Linked DNA regions of Aromatoleum petrolei. The protein of the gene in region 2 interacts with the protein of the main gene of each other region in a pairwise test. Links are inferred from orthologs where the notes say so. Each region holds a gene or a part of one and is shown on either strand. Other genes may lie near its edges.

The links.
Region 1: the proteins of ToN1_RS12165 (region 2) and recJ interact in binary tests that used the Escherichia coli proteins (3 or more experiments, as listed by UniProt). The link is inferred for Aromatoleum petrolei from one-to-one orthologs.

Annotation. Positions count from the first base shown.
Region 1 is NZ_CP059560.1:4,903,470-4,912,863, reverse strand. The notes cover bases 2,501-5,500. They hold recJ (single-stranded-DNA-specific exonuclease RecJ), read left to right. Parts: upstream 2,501-3,154; coding sequence 3,155-4,846; downstream 4,847-5,500. Other genes in these bases: ToN1_RS22470 (MarR family winged helix-turn-helix transcriptional regulator), read left to right, coding at 5,177-5,500; ToN1_RS22480 (hypothetical protein), read left to right, coding at 2,501-3,158. In the rest of the region: ToN1_RS22495 (L-lactate permease), read left to right, coding at 1-927; ToN1_RS22490 (universal stress protein), read left to right, coding at 1,015-1,482; ToN1_RS22485 (high-potential iron-sulfur protein), read left to right, coding at 1,741-1,965; more of ToN1_RS22480, read left to right, coding at 2,067-2,500; more of ToN1_RS22470, read left to right, coding at 5,501-5,632; ToN1_RS22465 (ABC-type transport auxiliary lipoprotein family protein), read right to left, coding at 5,679-6,332; ToN1_RS22460 (MlaD family protein), read right to left, coding at 6,329-7,270; ToN1_RS22455 (ABC transporter ATP-binding protein), read right to left, coding at 7,271-8,080; ToN1_RS22450 (ABC transporter permease), read right to left, coding at 8,077-9,198; ToN1_RS22445 (DNA-3-methyladenine glycosylase family protein), read right to left, coding at 9,308-9,394. UniProt on the Escherichia coli protein: Single-stranded-DNA-specific exonuclease.
Region 2 is NZ_CP059560.1:2,653,762-2,663,313, reverse strand. The notes cover bases 3,634-6,791. They hold ToN1_RS12165 (DNA topoisomerase III), read right to left. Parts: upstream 6,428-6,791; coding sequence 3,839-6,427; downstream 3,634-3,838. Other genes in these bases: ToN1_RS12160 (Smg family protein), read right to left, coding at 6,533-6,791; ToN1_RS12170 (NAD(P)/FAD-dependent oxidoreductase), read left to right, coding at 3,634-3,825. In the rest of the region: ToN1_RS12180 (TonB-dependent receptor plug domain-containing protein), read right to left, coding at 1-1,364; ToN1_RS12175 (hydrogen peroxide-inducible genes activator), read left to right, coding at 1,513-2,451; more of ToN1_RS12170, read left to right, coding at 2,677-3,633; more of ToN1_RS12160, read right to left, coding at 6,792-7,000; DNA-processing protein DprA, read right to left, coding at 7,018-8,172; ToN1_RS12150 (LysM peptidoglycan-binding domain-containing protein), read right to left, coding at 8,183-9,208; def (peptide deformylase), read left to right, coding at 9,369-9,552.

The DNA.
Region 1 (9,394 bases), 2.3 Mb from region 2 along the record:
GTCGCCGCGATCGTCTCGATGGTCACGCTGATCCTCTTCCTGAAAGTGTGGAAGCCAAAGAAAGTGTGGACCTCGACCGCACTGCAGGGCCGCAAGGACGACTCCGCAAGCCAGGTGCCGCAGGAAACGGCCGCTCCTGCATCGAGCGTGCGCCCTGACCGACGTGCGGTGATCGCCGCCTGGGTGCCCTGGATCGTGCTCACCGTGTTCGTGTTCATCTGGGGCATTCCGGACTTCAAGAAGTGGCTGGACACGATCTCGGTTTTCAAGATCCCCTTCACCGGACTGCACAACCTGATCGAGAAGGTTCCGCCGGTCGTCGCCTCCCCGCACAAGGAAGCCGCGGTGTACACCTTCAACTGGCTGTCGGCCACCGGTAGCGGCATCTTTATCGCCGCGATCGTCTCCGGCCTGCTGATGAAGTTCAGCCTGGGCCAGCTCTTCGGTGTCTACTGGCGCACGATCAAGCTGGTCAAGATGTCGCTGCTGACCATTGTCATCATGCTGGGCCTCGGCTACCTGACGCGTTACTCCGGCCTCGACGCCACGCTGGGCCTCGCCTTCGCCAACACCGGCGCGCTATACCCGCTGTTCGGCACCCTGTTGGGCTGGCTGGGCGTCGCGCTGACCGGATCGGACACCGCCGCGAACGTGCTGTTCGGGGGGCTGCAGAAGGTCACGGCGGAACAACTCGGCCTGAATCCGATCCTAATGGCGTCGGCCAACAGCTCCGGCGGCGTGATGGGCAAGATGATCGATGCCCAGTCAATCGTCGTCGCCAGTACCGCAACGCGCTGGTTCGGGCATGAAGGCGACATCCTGCGTTACGTGTTCTTCCACTCGATCGCGCTGGCCATCCTCGTCGGCCTGCTGGTGACCTTGCAGGCATACGTGCCGCCCTTCACCCTACTGGTTCCCACGCCGTAAGGACCCGGGGGCGTGGCTGGCACCCGGTTTCCGGACGGTGCCGGCCACGCCGCGCAAACAATCATCCCGTATTCATCGGAGCATCACATGTACAAGAGGATTCTGGTCGCGGTCGATGACAGCGCGACCTCCAATGCCGCCCTGGACGAAGCGATCACGCTCGCCAAGGCTCTGGGAGCAGCCCTGCGCATCGTGCACGTCGCGGACGAAGCCCCCGTGCGCAGCACGGTTGGGCTGGAGGCCCTGCTCGACGTCGCGCAGGTCGAGGAAGCCATGCGCAAGGCCGGCAAGGCCCTGCTCGAGGCCGCGGTAAAGAAGGCCGCCGATGCCGGCGTGCAGGCGGACTCGGCGCTGCTCGAGAGCGACAACAAGATCGAACTGGCCCACAAGCGCGTCGCCGAGTGGATCGTCGAGGGTGCCAATGCGTGGCAGGCGGACGTGATCGTCGCCGGAACGCACGGGCGCCGCGGCTTCGCTCGCCTGTTCGTCGGCAACGTCGCGGAGGACCTGGTCCGCCTCGCGACCACGTCGTTGGTCCTCGTTCGCGGGAAATAAGCCGCCGCGGATGCCGTAAGTGCATCCCGATTCCGGACGGGCGTCGCGGGACCAGCAGAGCCGGTTCCGCGACGCCCGAATCGTTTCCGGGTCAGATCACGCGGCCGCATGCGCCGCACCGCGCGCATGCGACGGGCTTCGCATGCAATTTCATTGGAATAATAATTATCTAATCTGGATAATCACTGTCGCCCGACATGGGCAATAACAGGAGAGTCCGATGAATCAGTCCCGCCGCAACATGTTGAAGATGGTGGCATGACCCTCGCAATGATTCCGATCGTCGCCCTGGCTGCGAAGAACGAAGGCATCCGCACGTCGATGAAATACAAGGACACGCCTGAAGGCGACAAGAAGTGCGAAAGCTGCAACCTGTTCATCCCGGGCGCCTCGCCGACCGCCCCGGGCGCCTGCAAGGTCTTCCTGAACGACACCGAGATCTCTCCCAACGGCTATTGCATGGCCTGGGCGAAGAAGGCTTAAGCGGCGACGAACCAGGATTCCGCCTGCGCCCTGCGTGCCACGCTCGAGCGGGGCGGGCCGATATGCTAGACTCTGCGCCGCGGATTTTCACCCGGCGTCCCATGCAGATTCATCTTGTCGTCCCCGGCCTGCTCTGGCCGGCGGTCTCCGCCCTCGGGCCCGCCTCGGGCCTCCAACTGACTTCGCTCGCATGGCTGCTCGGCCAGGGACGGCGCAGCCTCGTGCCTTTCGAACCGCTCGATGCGCAGCTCGCACGGCTGATGGGCTATCCCGCCGATGCGGGAGCGCTTCCCCTCGCCGCCCTGCGCCGGCTCGGCGAACCCGATCTCCCCGCACCTGCAGTCGACACGGACTGGCTGTGCGCCGACCCGGTCAACCTCTCGTTCGCACGCGAGCACCTGCTGCTCGGCGAATTTCCAGCGGACGAACTGCGCGCGGACGAGGTTGCGCCGCTCGTCGCGGAACTGAACACCACCTTCGGCGACCTCGGAAGCTTCGAGGCCGCGACGCCGAACCGCTGGTACCTGCGCCTGAAGGCACCGACCCGCACACGCTTCTTTCCGTTGCACGACGTTGTCGGGCGCCCCATCCGCGACTTCCTTCCGGAAGGCGATGACGCGCGCCTGTGGCAGCGCACGATGAACGAACTGCAGGTGGTGCTGCACAACCATCCTGTCAATCAGGCGCGCGAGGCTGCCGGTCGCAGGCCGGCGAACAGCCTGTGGTTCTGGGGCGCGGGCACGCTTCGCGCCGCCGCGCAATCGGGCGCACGCACGATCCAGACCGCCGACCCGCTCGTGCGTGGTTTCGCCCTCGCGGCCGGCACCCCAGTTGCGGCGCCAAACTGCGCCAAGGCCCTGGAAGGCAACTCGCTGGTCGTGCTGGAAGATCTGATGCTCCCCGCGCGGCATCTCGACATCGACAGCTGGCGGAACCGGCTGGCGATGCTGGAGCAGGCCTGGTTTGCGCCGCTCGCGGCGGCCCTGCGTGGCAAACGCCTGCGCGTGCTGAAGCTCACGGCGCCGGGCGACCGTGGAACGATGACGCTCGAGGCGCGCGCCACCGATGCATGGAAATTCTGGCGCAAGCCCCTCTCGCTAGACACCCTGCTGAAGTCGATCGCACCCGCAGCCGCGGCGCTGCCGGGTGGCGTGGCCGACCTCGCCCCTCCTCACCCCCCAGGCACACGATGACCCGAATCCAGCCGCGGGCGATTCCGCCCCGCTCCATGCAGCGCCTGATCGACGCCGGCACCCACCCCTTGCTGGCCCGCATCTACGCCGCGCGCGGCATCTCGCGCCGTGAAGAACTCGACTACTCGCTCAAGGCGCTCATTCCGCCCGCAGCCCTGAAGGGGGCGCGCGAAGCGGGCGCGCTGCTCGCCGATGCGATCGAGGCCGGCGCGCGCATGGTGATCGTCGCCGACTATGACTGCGACGGCGCAACGGCTTGCGCGGTCGGCGTGCGGGCGCTGCGAGCCTTCGGTGCCGACGTCGGCTACCTGGTGCCGAACCGCTTCGAATACGGCTATGGGCTGACGCCTGCCATCGTCGAGCTGGCCGCGCGCATGGAGCCGGACGTGCTGATCACCGTCGACAACGGCATCGCCAGCGTGGAGGGGGTTGCTGCGGCGCGCAGCTACGGCATGGCGACGGTGATCACCGACCACCACCTGCCGGGTGACACGCTTCCCGATGCCGACGTGATCGTGAATCCGAACCAGCCCGGCTGCGACTTCCCGAGCAAGTCGCTCGCCGGCGTAGGCGTGATGTTTTACACCATGCTCGCGCTGCGCGCCGAGTTGCGGGAACGCGGCGCATTTGCCGGCCGCCAGGAGCCGAACCTTGGCGAGCTGCTGGATCTCGTGGCCCTCGGCACGGTCGCGGACGTCGTGAAGCTCGACCACAATAACCGTATCCTCGTCTCGCAAGGTCTCGCGCGGATGCGAGCGGACCGCATGCAGCCAGGCATCCGCGCGCTGTTCTCGGTCGCCGGCCGCGACGCCACGCGCGCGAGCACTTTCGACATGGGGTTCGGGCTCGGCCCGCGCCTGAACGCCGCTGGCCGCCTTTCGGACATGAGCCTCGGCATCGAGTGCCTGGTCACCGACGACATGGGCCGCGCGCTCAACATCGCACAGGAGCTCGATCGGCTCAACCGCGAACGCCGCAGCATCGAGCAGGACATGCAGGAAGGCGCCCTGCTGCGCCTGGCGGATTTCGACCCGGGCAATTGCGCGACCGTCAGCCTGTTCGAGCCGGACTGGCACCAGGGCGTGATCGGGATCGTTGCCGGCCGAATCAAGGAGAGGCTGCACCGCCCGGTGATCGCGTTTGCGCGGGGCGACGAGGGGCAGCTGAAGGGCTCGGGCCGCTCGATCCAGAACCTGCATCTGCGGGATGCCCTCGATCTGGTCAGCAAGCAGCATCCCGACCTGATTCTGCGCTTTGGCGGGCACTCGATGGCCGCGGGCCTGACGATCCGCGAGGCGGACTATGACCGCTTTCAGCGCGTGTTCGAGGAAGCCGTTCAGTCCCTCGTGGCACCCGCGGACCTGACGCGCACGCTGGACACCGACGGGCCGCTCGAAACCGGTTACATGAGCCTGGAAGCCGCACGGCTGATCGAGCAGGATATCTGGGGCCAGGGCTTTCCGGCACCGCTGTTCGACGACGTGTTCCGCGTCGACAACCAACGACTGCTGAAGGACAAGCACCTCAAGCTGCAGCTGTCCAGGAACAACGTGCGCTTCGACGGGATCCGCTTCAATTTTGCCGAGGGTGCGCCGCAGCAGATCCGCGCGGCGTTCCGCCTGGCGCCGAACGAGTATAACGGCGTCACCAGCCTGCAGCTCATGCTGGAGCATTTCGAAGCGGCCTGAGCCGACTTTGCGGCGCCCGCTCCGGCGCCAGCTCACCCCTCGCGTTTCGTCCCGGCACGCCGCTCGCCCCGCTCGATTCCGCGGTCGTATCGGTCGGCGTATTCCTCACCGGCGACGCCGAGTCGCCGATGGTGCCCCCCGATATGCCTTCCACAACCGCAACCTGCCGATCGGGGGCGCATATTGGGTCGCACTTGCGGAATCTTTCCTACGCCGAGTCCTGCCAATCACGGCTCGCGCTGTTCCGGCCGGGGCAACTCCGTCATAATGGAGTTGCCCTTTTTTCACGCCAACGGAGCATTCCGGGCGACATCGTGCCGGCAACGCATCATGATGAACGACACCAACGCGCCCTATCTCACCTACAAGCTCGACCTGATCAAGACCATCTCGATCAAGGCGGGCAATACGTACTTCAAAAAGGCCTTCGGCCTTGGCGTCCGCGAGCTGCGCGTTCTGCGTCTCGTGCACGACCACCCCGGCATCACCGCGAAGGATCTCGGCAACATGCTGGTCCTCGACAAGACCCTGTTGTCGAAGAACATCGCGTTTCTCGAGGACGGCGGCCTCATCACGCGCAGCCCCAACGTCAATGACAACCGTCAACAGCACCTCGCGCTGACCGAGCTTGGCATGCAGGTCTGGCGCGATGGTGAAGAGATCGGTCGCGGGCTCGAACGCGAGATGTTCGCGGATCTCAGCAGGGAGGACTGGGAGCACCTGCACATCCTGCTCGACAGGGTGCTGGTTTCGCTGGACAAGTGGCAGGAGTCGCACCGAAAGTAGTGCCCCACCCAGCCGCCCGAGCTTGCCGCCCCCAGGGCGGGCGGCGTCACTGCCGCAGCGGGGTCTGCCGGATTTCGTCCACCGCCCAGGTTGCGACTTCAGTCGCGAGGCGCGTCGACGCCACCCCCAGTGCATTCACGACGGCCGGGACATCGCTAGCCGTTGCGCGCTCGCCTGACGTGAAGGTCCGGCTCGCGAGAATGCGCCTGCTTTCGCGCTCCACCAGGCGCGCATCAAGCCGCACGACCGCCTCTGGAACCCCTCCGCGGTATTCGCTCTGGAAGGCGCGCAGGTCGCTGACGATTTCGTAATCCGCCTGCAGCCGGGCTTCGTCGCTGCTCAACGCGGCGATCCGGCCATCCGCACGCAGGGCGTCGATCAGCCGATCGCGCATCAGCACCGGTGCGGGTTCGCTCCAACTCGCGCCCTGGTACACGCTCACCTGGTTGTCCTGAGGAATGACGACGATGCGCTGTCCGGCAAGATGCACACCGCTGGCGGGTTTGGCCACGCGCAATGAAACGGGAAGCGGCGTGGCGGTCACGGCGGCAGGCGCCGGGGCGAAGGGAAGGAGGAAGGTGTCGACCGGCTCCGCCTTCGGCAGCACGGAACACGCGCCGAGAAGTAGCGTTGCGGCCAGCCAGGCCGCGCGGCGCATCCCGCTCCCACCGCGCCGGGCGCTCCGGCAATCGGTGGTCATGGCTTGAACTCCTTCATCGTCTCATTGCCCAGCAGGTAGTCCGCGGGACGGTTTTCGAGCTGCCGGGCGATCGTCCGCACCGACACGAGGGTGTCCTGCAGTTCGGTGAGTGCGGGCCCCAGTTCCGCCGCGCCCCGTACACCGGAGGCGAACTGGGCGCGGTTTTCGGCGAGCAGCGCGTCGACGTTCTGCATCGCGCGCTCGAAGGCGGCCATCGCATTCTGCGCGCTCTGCAGCGTCTGCACGCCACGCTCATCGACGAGCCGGTTGGTCGCCTTGGCCAGCTTCGCCGCTTCGGCCAGCGTCGTATTCGCCTGCTCGCTGGCCCCGGCTAGTTCCTTCAGCGCACGGCCGAGGTCTTCGCGCTGGGCGGCGATCGCCCCGGTCGCCTGCTCCAGGCTCTGCAGCATGCGGCCGACGCTCTCGACGTTCTGTGCGGAAAAGAGCTCGCGCACCTGCAGCAGCACCTGATTCGCGTTGAGCATGGCATCCTCGCCGTCGGCCAGCAGCTTGCTGAGCGGCGACGGCGTGGCGACGATCTCCGGGACCTGCCCGGCTTCACCCTCCAGCGGCTTGCTCGCCGGATCGTCGCCGCTGCTCAGGCGGATGACCGAGATGCCGGTGATCCCGGCAGGCACCAGGCGCGCACGAGTGTCGCTGCGCACCGGGGCCTCGGCATCGACACGCACGCGCGCGAACACTCGGCGCGGATCCTGCGGATCGAGCCGCAGACTGAACACGTCGCCGATCTTGATGCCGTTGAACTCGACCGTGCTACCCTTGGAGAGGCCCGTGACCGCCTCCTGGAAGACCACGTCGTAGGTGCGGAACTGCTTATCGCTGTCGGCCTTGCCGAGCCACAGCGCGAACATCAGCGCCGCGCCGACCACCAGCAGGGTGAAGAATCCGATCAATATGTGATGGGCGCGTGTTTCCATTCAGCTCTGCCCCCCATGGGAAAGTTTGTGCGACACACCGTGCGCAGAAGAAACCGCCTGCGCCGCGGCACGTCCGCGCGGACCGTGGAAGTATTCCCGGATCCAGGCGTCGTCGACGTCCACGACGACGTCGAGACGCTCGTTCACGAGCACACGCTTTTGCGCGAGCACGGCAACGCGGTCGGTGATGGTGTAGATGGTGTCGAGATCGTGCGTGACCATGAAGACGGTGAGGCCGAGCGCATCACGCAGGGTCAGGATGAGCGCGTCGAACGCGGCCGCGCCGATCGGGTCCAGCCCTGCGGTCGGCTCGTCCAGAAACAGGATGTCGGGGTCGAGCGCAAGCGCGCGCGCGAGGGCCGCGCGCTTGATCATGCCGCCGGAGAGGTCTGCCGGATACTTCTCGCCTGCGTTGGCGGGCAGGCCCGCGAGCGCGATCTTCAGCGCGGCGAGCCGGGCGGCGTCCGCGGCTTTGAGCCCGGCATGCTCGATCAGCGGCAGGGCGACATTTTCCGCCACAGTCAGCGAGGAAAACAGTGCCCCTTTCTGGAACAGCACGCCGAAGCGCCGCTCGATGGCGGCCCGCCGCAGCGCAGGCAGGGCGAGCAGATCCTCGCCGAACACGCTGACGCGACCGGCCGCCGGGCGGTTGAGGCCGACGATGGTGCGCAGCAGGACGGACTTGCCGGTACCCGAGCCGCCCACCACGCTCAGGATCTCGCCGCGCCGCACGTCGAGGTCCAGGCCATCGTGCACCACCTGACGGCCGAACTGGTTGCGAACGCCGCGCACTTCGATAATGTTGGTCACCAGCCCATCTCCATGCAGAAGAGCGCCGCCACCGCATCGACGACGATCACAATGAAGATGGACTGCACGACGGCCGAGGTCGTGTGCTCGCCGACGGACTGCGCGCTGCCCTCGACCCTGAAGCCTTCCAGGCAGCCGATGACCGCGATCAGGAAGGCGAAGATCGGTGCCTTGGCGATGCCGATGATGAAGTGCCGGAGCCCGACGTGGCTTTCCAGCACGGACAGGAACATCGTAGGCGAGATCTCTAGCGTCATCGCGCACACCAGCATGCCGCCGACAATGCCCGAGATCATCGCGATGAAGCTGAGCATCGGCAGGGCGAGCAGCAGCGCGGCGACGCGCGGCACGACGAGCAGCTCGACGGGGCTCAAGCCGCCCACGCGGATCGCGTCGATCTCCTCGTTCGCGCGCATCGAACCGATCTGCGCCGTGAAGGCGCTTGCCGTGCGGCCGGCGACGATGATCGCGGTGAGCATCGGCCCGAACTCGCGCAGGAAGGAGAACGCGACGAGGTCGACGGCGAAGATGCTGGCGCCGAAATCGGCCAGCACCGTGGCGCCGAGGAAGGCGACCACCGCGCCGACAAGGAAGGTCAGCAGCGCGACGATGGGCACGGCGTCGAGGCCCGTGCGTTCGAGGTTCGCGGCGAGCGAGGTGATGCGCCAGCGCCGCGGGCGCAGCATCACATGGAACGAGGTCTCCAGCGTGATGCCGATGAAGCCGGCGATGTCGATCACGTGGCGCCAGAACGCAAGCATGCCGATGCCCGCGCGCTCCATTATGTCGCCGAAGGCGTAGCCTGCGACGCCTGGCGCGGGTGCGGCAGCATCGATCACGCCGACCACCGCCTGCAGCAGGGCACGGCGTTCGGGCGGCAGCGGGCTCCCGTCCGCGGCCAGCGCGGCGAGCCGATCCTTGCCCAGCAGGTCGTGCATGAGGCTGACACCGGCGGTATCGAGTTCGCCGACGTCGCCGAGATCGACCACGACGGCATCGGCGATCCCGGGGCGCAGGCGTGCGACATCGGCCGCGAGCGCGGCGTGGTTCGCAAGCGTCCAGTCGCCCCGCAGGCGCACCTGCCGGCCGTCGATGTCGATGAATGCCGGTTCCGTCATCGGCCGCGGGCTCCCTCCCTGTCGCGCTCGCGCATCGCGAAATCCTTCATGTTGAGGTACGTGATCATGTCGGCGTAATCGTACAAATAAATCCACGGGCACAGGCCCGTCAATACGCAGCAGCTTTCCCCGCAGCCCACAGGTGTGCCGCCACTAGCGCGCGCCACGGCGCATAGCGGGCGAGCCACTCCTTGGC
Region 2 (9,552 bases):
GCGAAGATGCGCACGTCGCTGTGCCGGCCGAACACCCCCGGATTGCGCCACGCGCGTGCGTAGCCGGCACGCCAGGTTTCGGTTTCGTTCGGCAGCCAGTTGAGGAACACGCGCGGCGAAAGGCGGGTCTGGTCGTGCTGGAAGCGCTCCGCCATCGCGCCGAAGTTCCATTGCCACTGCGGTGCCGCCCGCCATTCGATGTTCGCGTACACGCGCCGGCTTTCCTCGGACGGATCGGAGCGGTCGAAGAAAATGAACGGAGCATGGACTTGGTCGCGCCGCCACTCGGCGCCCCAGCTCAGCCTCAGTCCCTGTCGGGGCGAGAGGTTGTGCTGGAATTCGAGGTTCTGACGCCGCGTCGTGAAGCTGTCGTTCACCGGAATCGAGACCGGACCGAGGATCGCCTGCAGCGGTCCCGTGTTGACCGCCCACTCGTTGCTCGTGCGCTCGTAGGCGTAGTAACCCGACAGCAGGAACTCCTCGTCCGGACTGACGGCATGGCGCCAGCGCAGATGGCCGAAGTGCTCGCGCGTGTCCATGTCGCGTTCGGGATGGGAATTGAACGGCGTGTTCGGATAACCCGTTCCGCGCGCGATGTCGGTGAGGCCGGCGAGAAAAGTCAGCTCGTCGTGCTCGCTCAGTTGCAGGTCGCTGCGCAGGGTTGCGCGGTGGCGGTCACGGCTGTCGTTGAGGTCGTGCACGCCTTCGTCGCGCAGGTGTTGCGCCGTGATGCGCAGGCCCAGGGGCCCCGAACGCGTGACGAAGCGGCCGCTGACTTCGGAGTATTCGCCCGTGCCGCCCGCGACCGAGACCGTCGCACCGCTCTCCTCCGCGGTGTGGCGCGTGATGATGTTCACCACGCCCATGTAGGCGTTCGTGCCGTAGGACGCCGCGTCGGTGCCGCGCACCACCTCGATGCGTTCGATGTCCTCGATTGCCAGCGGGAAGGAATTGCGCCCGAAGCTGCCGAAATAGGCCGCGCTCACCGAGCGGCCGTCGATCAGGATCTGCAATTCCTGCGGCGTGTCACGGTTCGGGCCGTGGTAGCTGACCCACTGCTCGCTGCCGCGTTCCTTCGCCACCAGCATGCCCGGCACCAGGCGCAGCAGGCGGTCCAGGCTGCGGTAACCGGTCGCGCGTATCGTTTCGCGATCGAGCACGGTCAGTGCCGCGGGCACCTCGTTCTGCGGCCGTGGCATGCGCGACACGGTGAGCACCACCGGAAGCGAGTCGAAATAGCTCGATTCCGGAATCTGTGGATCCGGCGAAGTTTCCGGCCCGATTCCGGATTGGGCGGCCGCGATGGATGAACAAGCGGCGATCGACGCCGCCGCAACGGTGCGGAAATATAAGCAGAAAGACATAGATTGTTATTGTTCGAAGTCCCGTGGTGCGGGGCATTGACGCAAACCGGAGTATAAGCCGCAGCGACGCGTCGCGGTTGCTGGAGGTGTCCCGATCTGCCCATGCGGAGTAACATCTTCGGCGCATGCCAACGCCCAGCGCTCCACCATGACCCTCACCGATCTCCGCTACCTCATCGCCCTCGCCCACGAGCGCCACTTCGGCCGCGCGGCCGAAAAGTGCCATGTCAGCCAGCCCACGCTCTCGGTCGCGATCAAGAAGGTCGAGGACGAACTCGGCGTGCAGCTCTTCGAACGCAGCGCCACCGAGGTCAAGATCACCTCCACCGGCCAGCGCATCGTCGCCCAGGCCGAGAAGGTGCTGATGGAAGCGGCGCAGATCCCCGAGATCGCCGCGGCCGGCAAGGATCCGCTGTCCGGGCCGTTGCGCCTGGGGGTGATCTACACCATCGCCCCCTACCTGCTGCCGCGGCTGATCCCGCGCGTGCACAAGCTCGCGCCGCGCATGCCGCTGATCATCCACGAGAACTACACCACGCGGCTGCTCGAAGCGCTCAAGCGCGGCGAACTCGACGTCATCGTCCTGTCGCTGCCCTTCGACGAGGCGGGCGTCGTCGCGCAGCCGGTGTATGACGAGCCCTTCCGCGTGCTGATGCCGGCGACCCACCCGTGGACGGCGCTCGAGTACATCGACCCGGACAAGCTCGCCGACGACCAGCTGCTGCTGCTCGGCGCGGGCAACTGCTTCCGCGACCAGGTGCTCGAAGTGTGCCCGCACTGCCGCAGCGTCAGCGGCCTGCAGCGCACGCTGGAAGGCAGCTCGCTGGAGACGATCCGCCACATGGTCGCCACCGGCCTCGGTGTCACCGTGCTGCCCAGCACCGCCGCGGACGACCTGCCGGCGCAGAACGCGCTGGTCGCCGTGCGGCCCTTCTCCGACCCCGAACCCTCGCGACGGGTTGTGCTCGCGTGGCGCGTCACCTACCCGCGCAGCGGCGCGATCGACGTCCTGCGCACCGCCATCCTCGAGAGCGACCTGCCCGGCGTGCGCCCGATCGGGCGTGCGGCGCCGCTGGAGCTCGCCTGAGGCGATTTGACCCGACAGGCAGACGCACCTTCGGGCTGAGCTTGTCGAAGCCCTGCCAATGCCCTTCGGCATCGCTCAGGACAGCTTCGTCGAAGGGTCCAGCCCCGAAGGTCGTGCCTTGCCGGGATCGTCGTCTTTCCCGGGCACCGGCCGGCGTGACCGATTGCCGCGCCGTTCCGCCCGCCGGCGACTAGCGTGAAACTATGCCTTCCCCGGGGGAGCGCCGTGAATGCACCGCTCGTGATCGTCGGCACCGGCTTCGCCGGCTATGCGCTGTTGCGTGCCTTGCGCCAGCGCGACCGCCAGCGCGCGATCCACATGATCGGCGCGGACGACGCCTCGGCCTATTCCAAGGACCAGCTCCCCGCGGGCCTCGCCCATCAGCGTGAGGCCGACGAACTGGTGATCGCGACCGCGGAGCAAATGGCCTACCGCTTCGAGGCCAGCATCACCCCGCGCCGCCGTGCGCTCGCGATCGACCTCGCCGGCCGCGTGCTGCGCACCGACAACCCTGCGCAGCCGGAGCTGCCGTGGTCGCAGCTGGTGCTCGCGACGGGCGCGGAATCGGTCCGGCCGGCGAACGTGCGCGGCAGCGCCGCCGCGGCCGTCCTCACCGTCGGCAGCCTCGCCGAGTACGCCTACCTGCGCTCCGAACTTGCCGGGCGCAGGCGTGTTGCCGTCGTCGGCGGCGGCATTCGCGGCTGCGAGCTGGCGGAAAGCCTCAAGCGCGGCGGCTGCGAAGTGAGCTTGCTGGAAGCGGGCCCGAACCTGCTTGCAGGCAGGGTCCCTGCCCTGAGTGCGCAACGCATCGCCGACGCGCTCGCCGCGGCCGGCGTGCACATCCGCACCGAGGACGGTGTGCAGCGCATCGACCAGGGCATGCACGAGCTCGATGTCACGACCCTGGGCGGCCAGCCGCTCGCCGTCGACGTGCTCGTCGCCGCGCTGGGCACCCGACCGCGCGTGCAGCTCGCACGGGCCGCGGGGCTGGACGTCGCCACGGGCATCGTCGTCGATGCGGTCATGCACAGCTCGGCCGAGGGCATTCACGCGCTGGGCGGCTGTGCGGAATTCGAGGGACGCGTGTTCGAGCTCGGGGAGGACATCGAAACCGGTGCGCAGGTGCTCGCCGACGTGCTCGCGGGGCACACCGCGCGTATGCGCTGGAAGGCGCGCGTCCGGCGCCTGAACCTGGAATGCTGCCCGGTGGCGCTGTGCGAGCCGCCGCCCGTCGCCGGCGAATGGCACGAATCGGCCACCGCCCGCGGCGTGCGCGCGCTGTTCCATGACCGCGCAGGGGCGCTGCGCGGTTTCGCGCTGGTCGGGGAGCCAGTCGGCGAAAGCAGCAGCCTGGTCGGCCGCGTCGCGCGCTGACGCGCGCCTCCGTTCAGGCTTCCTTGCGCGTGCGCGTGCCGGTCTTGCGCGCAGCCGGTTTGGCCTTGTCGGCGGCCTCGGCCGCCGAGCCTTCCTTGTCGGCTCCGTCGCCGGCCTTGGTCTTCGCTCCGGCCTTGGGTGCCTTCGGCTCGAACTCGAAGCCCACCTTGCCGTCCGCTCCCCGCACGAGGAAGGCCGAGAACTTGCGCTTGGTGCGCGTCGACACGAAACCCTTGAGCAGGTCGGTGCGGCCGTCGGCGAGCAGCTTCGCCATCTGCTCGCGCTCCACCGGCTGCTGCAGGATGACCTTGCCCGAGCGGAAGTCGCAGGCCTTCTCCGGCCCCACCGACTTCGCGCACACGTAGGCCATGCCGTGCTCGTACACCGGCGCGGCGCACTTCGGGCACGCGCCCAGGGCCTCCTGGCCGGAGAAATCCACCGGCTCGGCGCCCTCGCCGTCGTCCTTCGGCTGGCCGAAGTCGAATTCCGGCTGCTTGTCGTCGTTGAGCCTGATCTCGGCGTTGAAGAGCCGCCCCATCTTGCTGCGGAAGCCCATCAGCGGGCCGACCTTGCCCGCGCGCAGCAGGGTCTCGATCTCGTCGATCTCGAATTGCCGCCCGGCGACGATCTTCCACGCGCTCCAGTCGCAGCCTTGGCAGGCGAACTTCTTGTAGTTCTCCTTCACGACGCCGCCGCATTTCGGGCACGGCGTAGCCAGCGTGACGAAGTCGCCCGGCACGGTGTCCGACTCGTAGCGCTTCGCACGCTCGACGACCTCGCGCGCCATCTCCGCGATCTCGCGCATGAACTCGGGGCGCGACAGCTGGCCGCGCTCCATCTGCGCGAGTTTGTGCTCCCATTCGCCGGTCAGCTCGGGCGAGGTCAGGGCCGACACGTCGAGGCCCTTCAGCAGCGTGATCAGCGAGAAGGCCTTGGCGCTCGGGATCAGCTCGCGCCCCTCGCGGTGGATGTACTGCTCCGCGATCAGGCCCTCGATGATCTGCGCGCGCGTCGCTGGAGTGCCCAGGCCGCGTTCGCCCATTGCCGCGCGCAGCTCCTCGTCGTCGACCATTTTGCCCGCGCCTTCCATCGCCGAGAGCAGGGTCGCTTCGTTGTAGCGTGCGGGCGGCTTGGTGACGAGCGACTTCACGAGGATGTCGTCGGTCGATACCGTCTCGTTCGGCTGCACCGCGCACAGCTGCGCGCCGCCGCCGCTGGCGCCATCCTCGTCGTCCTTGACGGCTTCCTTGCCGTACACGGCCAGCCAGCCCGAATTCACCAGCACCTTGCCCTCGGTCTTGAAGGCCTCGCCCGCGACGCGCGTGATGCGTGTCGTGATGCGGTATTCGGCCGCCGGGTAGAACACCGACAGGAAGCGCCGCGTCACCAGGTCGTAGATCTTGAACTCGGCTTCCGACAGGCTCTTCGGCAGCGTGCCGGTCGGGATGATCGCGAAGTGGTCGGAGATCTTGGCGTTGTTGAAGATGCGCTTGTTGGGCTTCACCCAGTCCTTCTTCGCGATCTCGTTCGCGAATGGCGCGTACTCGATCGGCAAGGCGCGCAGCACGTCCTTCACCGAGCCGAGGTAGTCCTCCGGCAGCGCGCGCGAATCGGTACGTGGGTAGGTCAGCACCTTGTGCTTTTCGTACAGCGCCTGCGCGATCTGCAGCGTCACGCGCGCGGAGAAGCCGAAGCGGCCGTTGGCCTCGCGCTGCAGGCTGGTGAGGTCGAAGAGCAGCGGCGAGAGCTGGGTCGAGGGCTTGGACTCCTCCGTGACCGTGCCGGGCTTGCCGTCGCACTTCGCCTTGATCGCCTCGGCCTGCGCCTTGTCCCACAGGCGGAAGGCGGTCGCGTGCTCGTCGCCCTCGGGCTTCCTGAACTTCTCGTCGAACCAGCGCCCTGCGTAGCTGCCGGCCTGGCAGCCGAAGGAAGCTTCCAGTTCCCAGTAATCGCGCGGCTTGAACTGGCGGATCTTCTGCTCGCGCTCGACGACGATCGCCAGGGTCGGCGTCTGCACACGCCCGACCGTGGTGAGGTGGAAGCCGCCGGTCTTGGAGTTGAACGCGGTCATCGCGCGCGTGCCGTTGATGCCGATCAGCCAGTCGCTCTCGGCGCGGCACACCGCCGCCTGGCGCAGGCCCTCGACCTCCTGCGCCGAGCGCAGCTGGGCGAAACCGTCGCGGATCGCGTTCGCCGTCATCGACTGCAGCCACAGGCGGCGCACCGGCTTGTCGCTCTTTGCGTGCTGCACGATGAAATTGAAGATCAGCTCGCCCTCGCGGCCCGCGTCACAGGCGTTGATCAGGCCGGTGACGTCCTTGCGCTTGATCAGCCGCGTCAGCAGTTTCAGGCGGTCGTCGGTCTTCTCGATCGGCTTGAGCGCGAACTGCGGGGGGATCACCGGCAGGTGGGCGAAGGTCCATTTGCCGCGCTTGACCTCGTACTCGTCGGGCACCACCAGCTCGAGCAGGTGGCCGACGGCCGATGAGAGCACGTACTCGTCGGACTCGAAATAGTCCTTTTCTTTCGTGAAGCCGCCCAGCGCGCGGGCGATGTCCTGCGCGACCGAGGGTTTCTCCGCGATGATCAGTTGCTTGCTCATGCCGCTTGGCCGCCTTGGAAAACCCTGCCGGTTTTCGTGTATGGGGTAATCGAGCGGCGCATGATAAGCAGGCCGCCGTCAAGGGTGCAAGCGCCGCGGACGCGCTCAGTGCAGGAGTTGCCCGCCTTCGTCGGCTTCTTCCCCGAGCAGTTCATCGACGATCAGGCTGTCGAGCGGCAGTTCGCGCTGCCACAGTACCATCAGCACGATCACCTTGAGCCGGGCGAGGCTGACGCCGAATCCGCTCAGCGCCAGCGTGCGCTCGATGATGATTTCCCGCGTTCCCGCGTCCAGCGCGCCGGCATTCTCGAGGAAGGCGAGGAAGCCGCGGCACTCGCTGCTCAGTTGCAGCTCTTCCTCGGCCGCATACACGCGGAATGCGCCCGCAGCGGGCGTCGTCGCGAGCGGCGAGGCGTCGGAAATGCTGCGCAGGCCCGAGAGCCAGTCGAGGGCTTCGGTGATCTCGTCCTCCTCGAAACCGGCCGCCGAAAGCTTGCGGGCGAGCTGGTCGATTTCGGGGCAGGCGGCGGCGTGAACGTAGTTCTCGAAGAGGTATACAAGGATGTCGAACATGGCGGCACACCGTCTGGTCAATGGCGCTGGAAGCGACCGCCGGGGAGTCGGCTGATCCGACCGTCGAGCTCCAGTGACAGCAGAATGGCGTAGAGCGCATCGAGCGTCAAGCCGCTGCGTGCGGCCAGGGTGTCGACATCGAGCGGGTCGTGTCCCAGGGCGTCGAGTACCGCGGCCTGTTCCGGCGGCAGGTCCGCGTGCGGCGCAGGCGCAGGGAACAGGGCGTGCGAAGCGTCCTCCTCCGCGCGCTTGCGTCCCCGTGCCGGGCTGCGGGCCGGCGGCGGGGCTGGTGCCCTTGTCCCGCCCCAGGCGAGTTCGTCGAGCACGTCGGCGGCCGTCTCGACCAGCTTGGCGCCGTCGCGGATTAGGCGGTGGCAGCCGCGCGCAAGCGGCGAATGGATGGAGCCGGGGATCGCGAGCACCTCGCGCCCGCATTCGGACGCGAGCCGCGCGGTGATCAGCGAGCCGCTGCCGACGGCCGCCTCGACGACCAGCACGCCGCGGGCGAGGCCGGCGATGAGGCGGTTGCGGCGCGGGAAGTTGTGTGGCAGCGCGGGCGTGCCGAGCGCCAGCTCACTGACGATGGCGCCGCGCTGCGCGATCTCGCGCGCGAGCGCCTGGTGGCGGGCGGGATAGACGCGGTCCGCCCCGGTGCCGATGACCGCGACGGTCTTGCCGTCGGCCTGCTCGAGTGCGCCGCGGTGGGCCGCGGCGTCGATGCCGAGCGCAAGTCCGCTGACGATCGTGAGCCCCGCGCCGGCGAGATGGTGGGCAAAGGCCTGGGCATTGGCGACGCCGCCCGGCGTCGCGGAACGGGCGCCGACGATCGCCAGCGCGCTCCCGGCGAGCAGCGCCGGATCGCCCTTCACGTACAGCAGCACCGGCGGGTCGGGGATCTCGAGCAGGCCGCGCGGATAGGCTGCGTCGGCGAGGGTGAGGATGTGGTTGCCCGGTTCCGCGGCCCATGCGAGGGCGGCGGCGATGCGCGCCTCGTCGGGCGCGGCGAAGAGGAGATCGGCGGTGTCCGCACCGGCGACCGCGGCGATTGCACTGCGGCCGGCGGCAAACACCTGCGCGGGCAGTCCGAACGCGGCGAGCAGACTGCGCTGGCGTTCGGGCCCGATGCCGGGGAGGAGGGTCAGCCGCAGCCAGGCGGAAAGATCGTCCTCCACTGCAGGAGTGTCAGGGCTTGCGTACGCTGTCGCCGACCGAGACCTGGCCGTCGGTCTCCATCACCAGCGCGTAGGACACGCGGTCGAAGACACGGAACACGAACAGGAGGCCGTAGCGCTTCTCGGGCAGGTTGTAGGTTTCCTTGTTGCCGTCGTCGTCCTTGTAGACGACCGAGCCGCGGTTGCGGTGCAGCGCCAGCACGTGGCCGCGCTCGATGCCTTCGCGTGCGCCGACGTTGAGCGTCACGACATGGTTGCGGCCGGTTTCGGCGACGCCGCGGTAGATGCTGATCAGACGGCCGGCAACCTCGTTCTCGGGCGCGTGCGGCACGTTGGAGAAGATCTCGGGCTTGTCGCTGACGAGCAGGCGGTCGCCGGTGCCGATTTCCTCGACCGCGCTGAGGATCTCGAGCGTGGCCGGCGTGCCGTTCTCGGTGACGCGCGCGGCGCCGAGGTACATCGCCTCGTAGCCGAGGACTTCCTTGGTGACCGGGTCGGTGAGCGGCTTGGCCGGGCGCAGCACCTGCCACACCTTCTGGTCTTCCTTGATGTTCTTCGCGAAGATGGTGTCGCCGGGGCCCATGTACACGCGGCTCGTCTCGGTCGCCACCACGGTGCCGGCGTCGGCCAGGCGTGCCTCGTCGACGACCAGCGGCTTGGTCAGGAAGGGCTCGATGTCCTGCATCGGGATGCTGGCCAGGGCGTCCTTGAGCTCTTCGTGATAGGCCTGCGGTTGCAGTTTCTGGTCGCCGATGCGGCGGCCGATCGACAGGTAGGGGCCGCTGCGGTCGAGCACGATGATCTGGCCGGGGTAAATCAGGTGCGGGTTGCGGATCTGGTCGCGGTTGAGGCGCCACACTTCGGGCCAGCGCCACGGTTCCTTGAGGAACTTGCCCGAGATTCCCCACAGCGTGTCCCCGCGCACGACCGTGTGGCTGTCGGGGGCATCGTCGGCGATCGCGGCCGGTGCCGCGAGCGCGGGGGCGCCGAGAAGGGTCGCAACGCTGAAGAGGAGAGGGAATATAATGCGGGTCATCGCTCGCTTCCGATTGGAACGGACCGGATTTCCGCTACCGGAACGCGTTCCGCCGGTCGAGGATCCAATCCGCAGACTCGATTCGAATGCCGGGGCGACCCCGACAGCATGCCAAAGCACTTGAAATTCTGCACGTAATGACTTAACCCGGCAAGCATTTATGGCGCTATTACCGATCCTCCGCTATCCCGACCCCCGTTTGCACACGCGCGCCGCCCCGGTTGCGCAGGTGGACGATTCGATCCGTCAGCTCGTCAAGGACATGGCCGAGACGATGTACGAGGCGCCCGGCATCGGGCTCGCCGCGACCCAGGTGGATGTGCACAAGCGGGTGGTGGTGATCG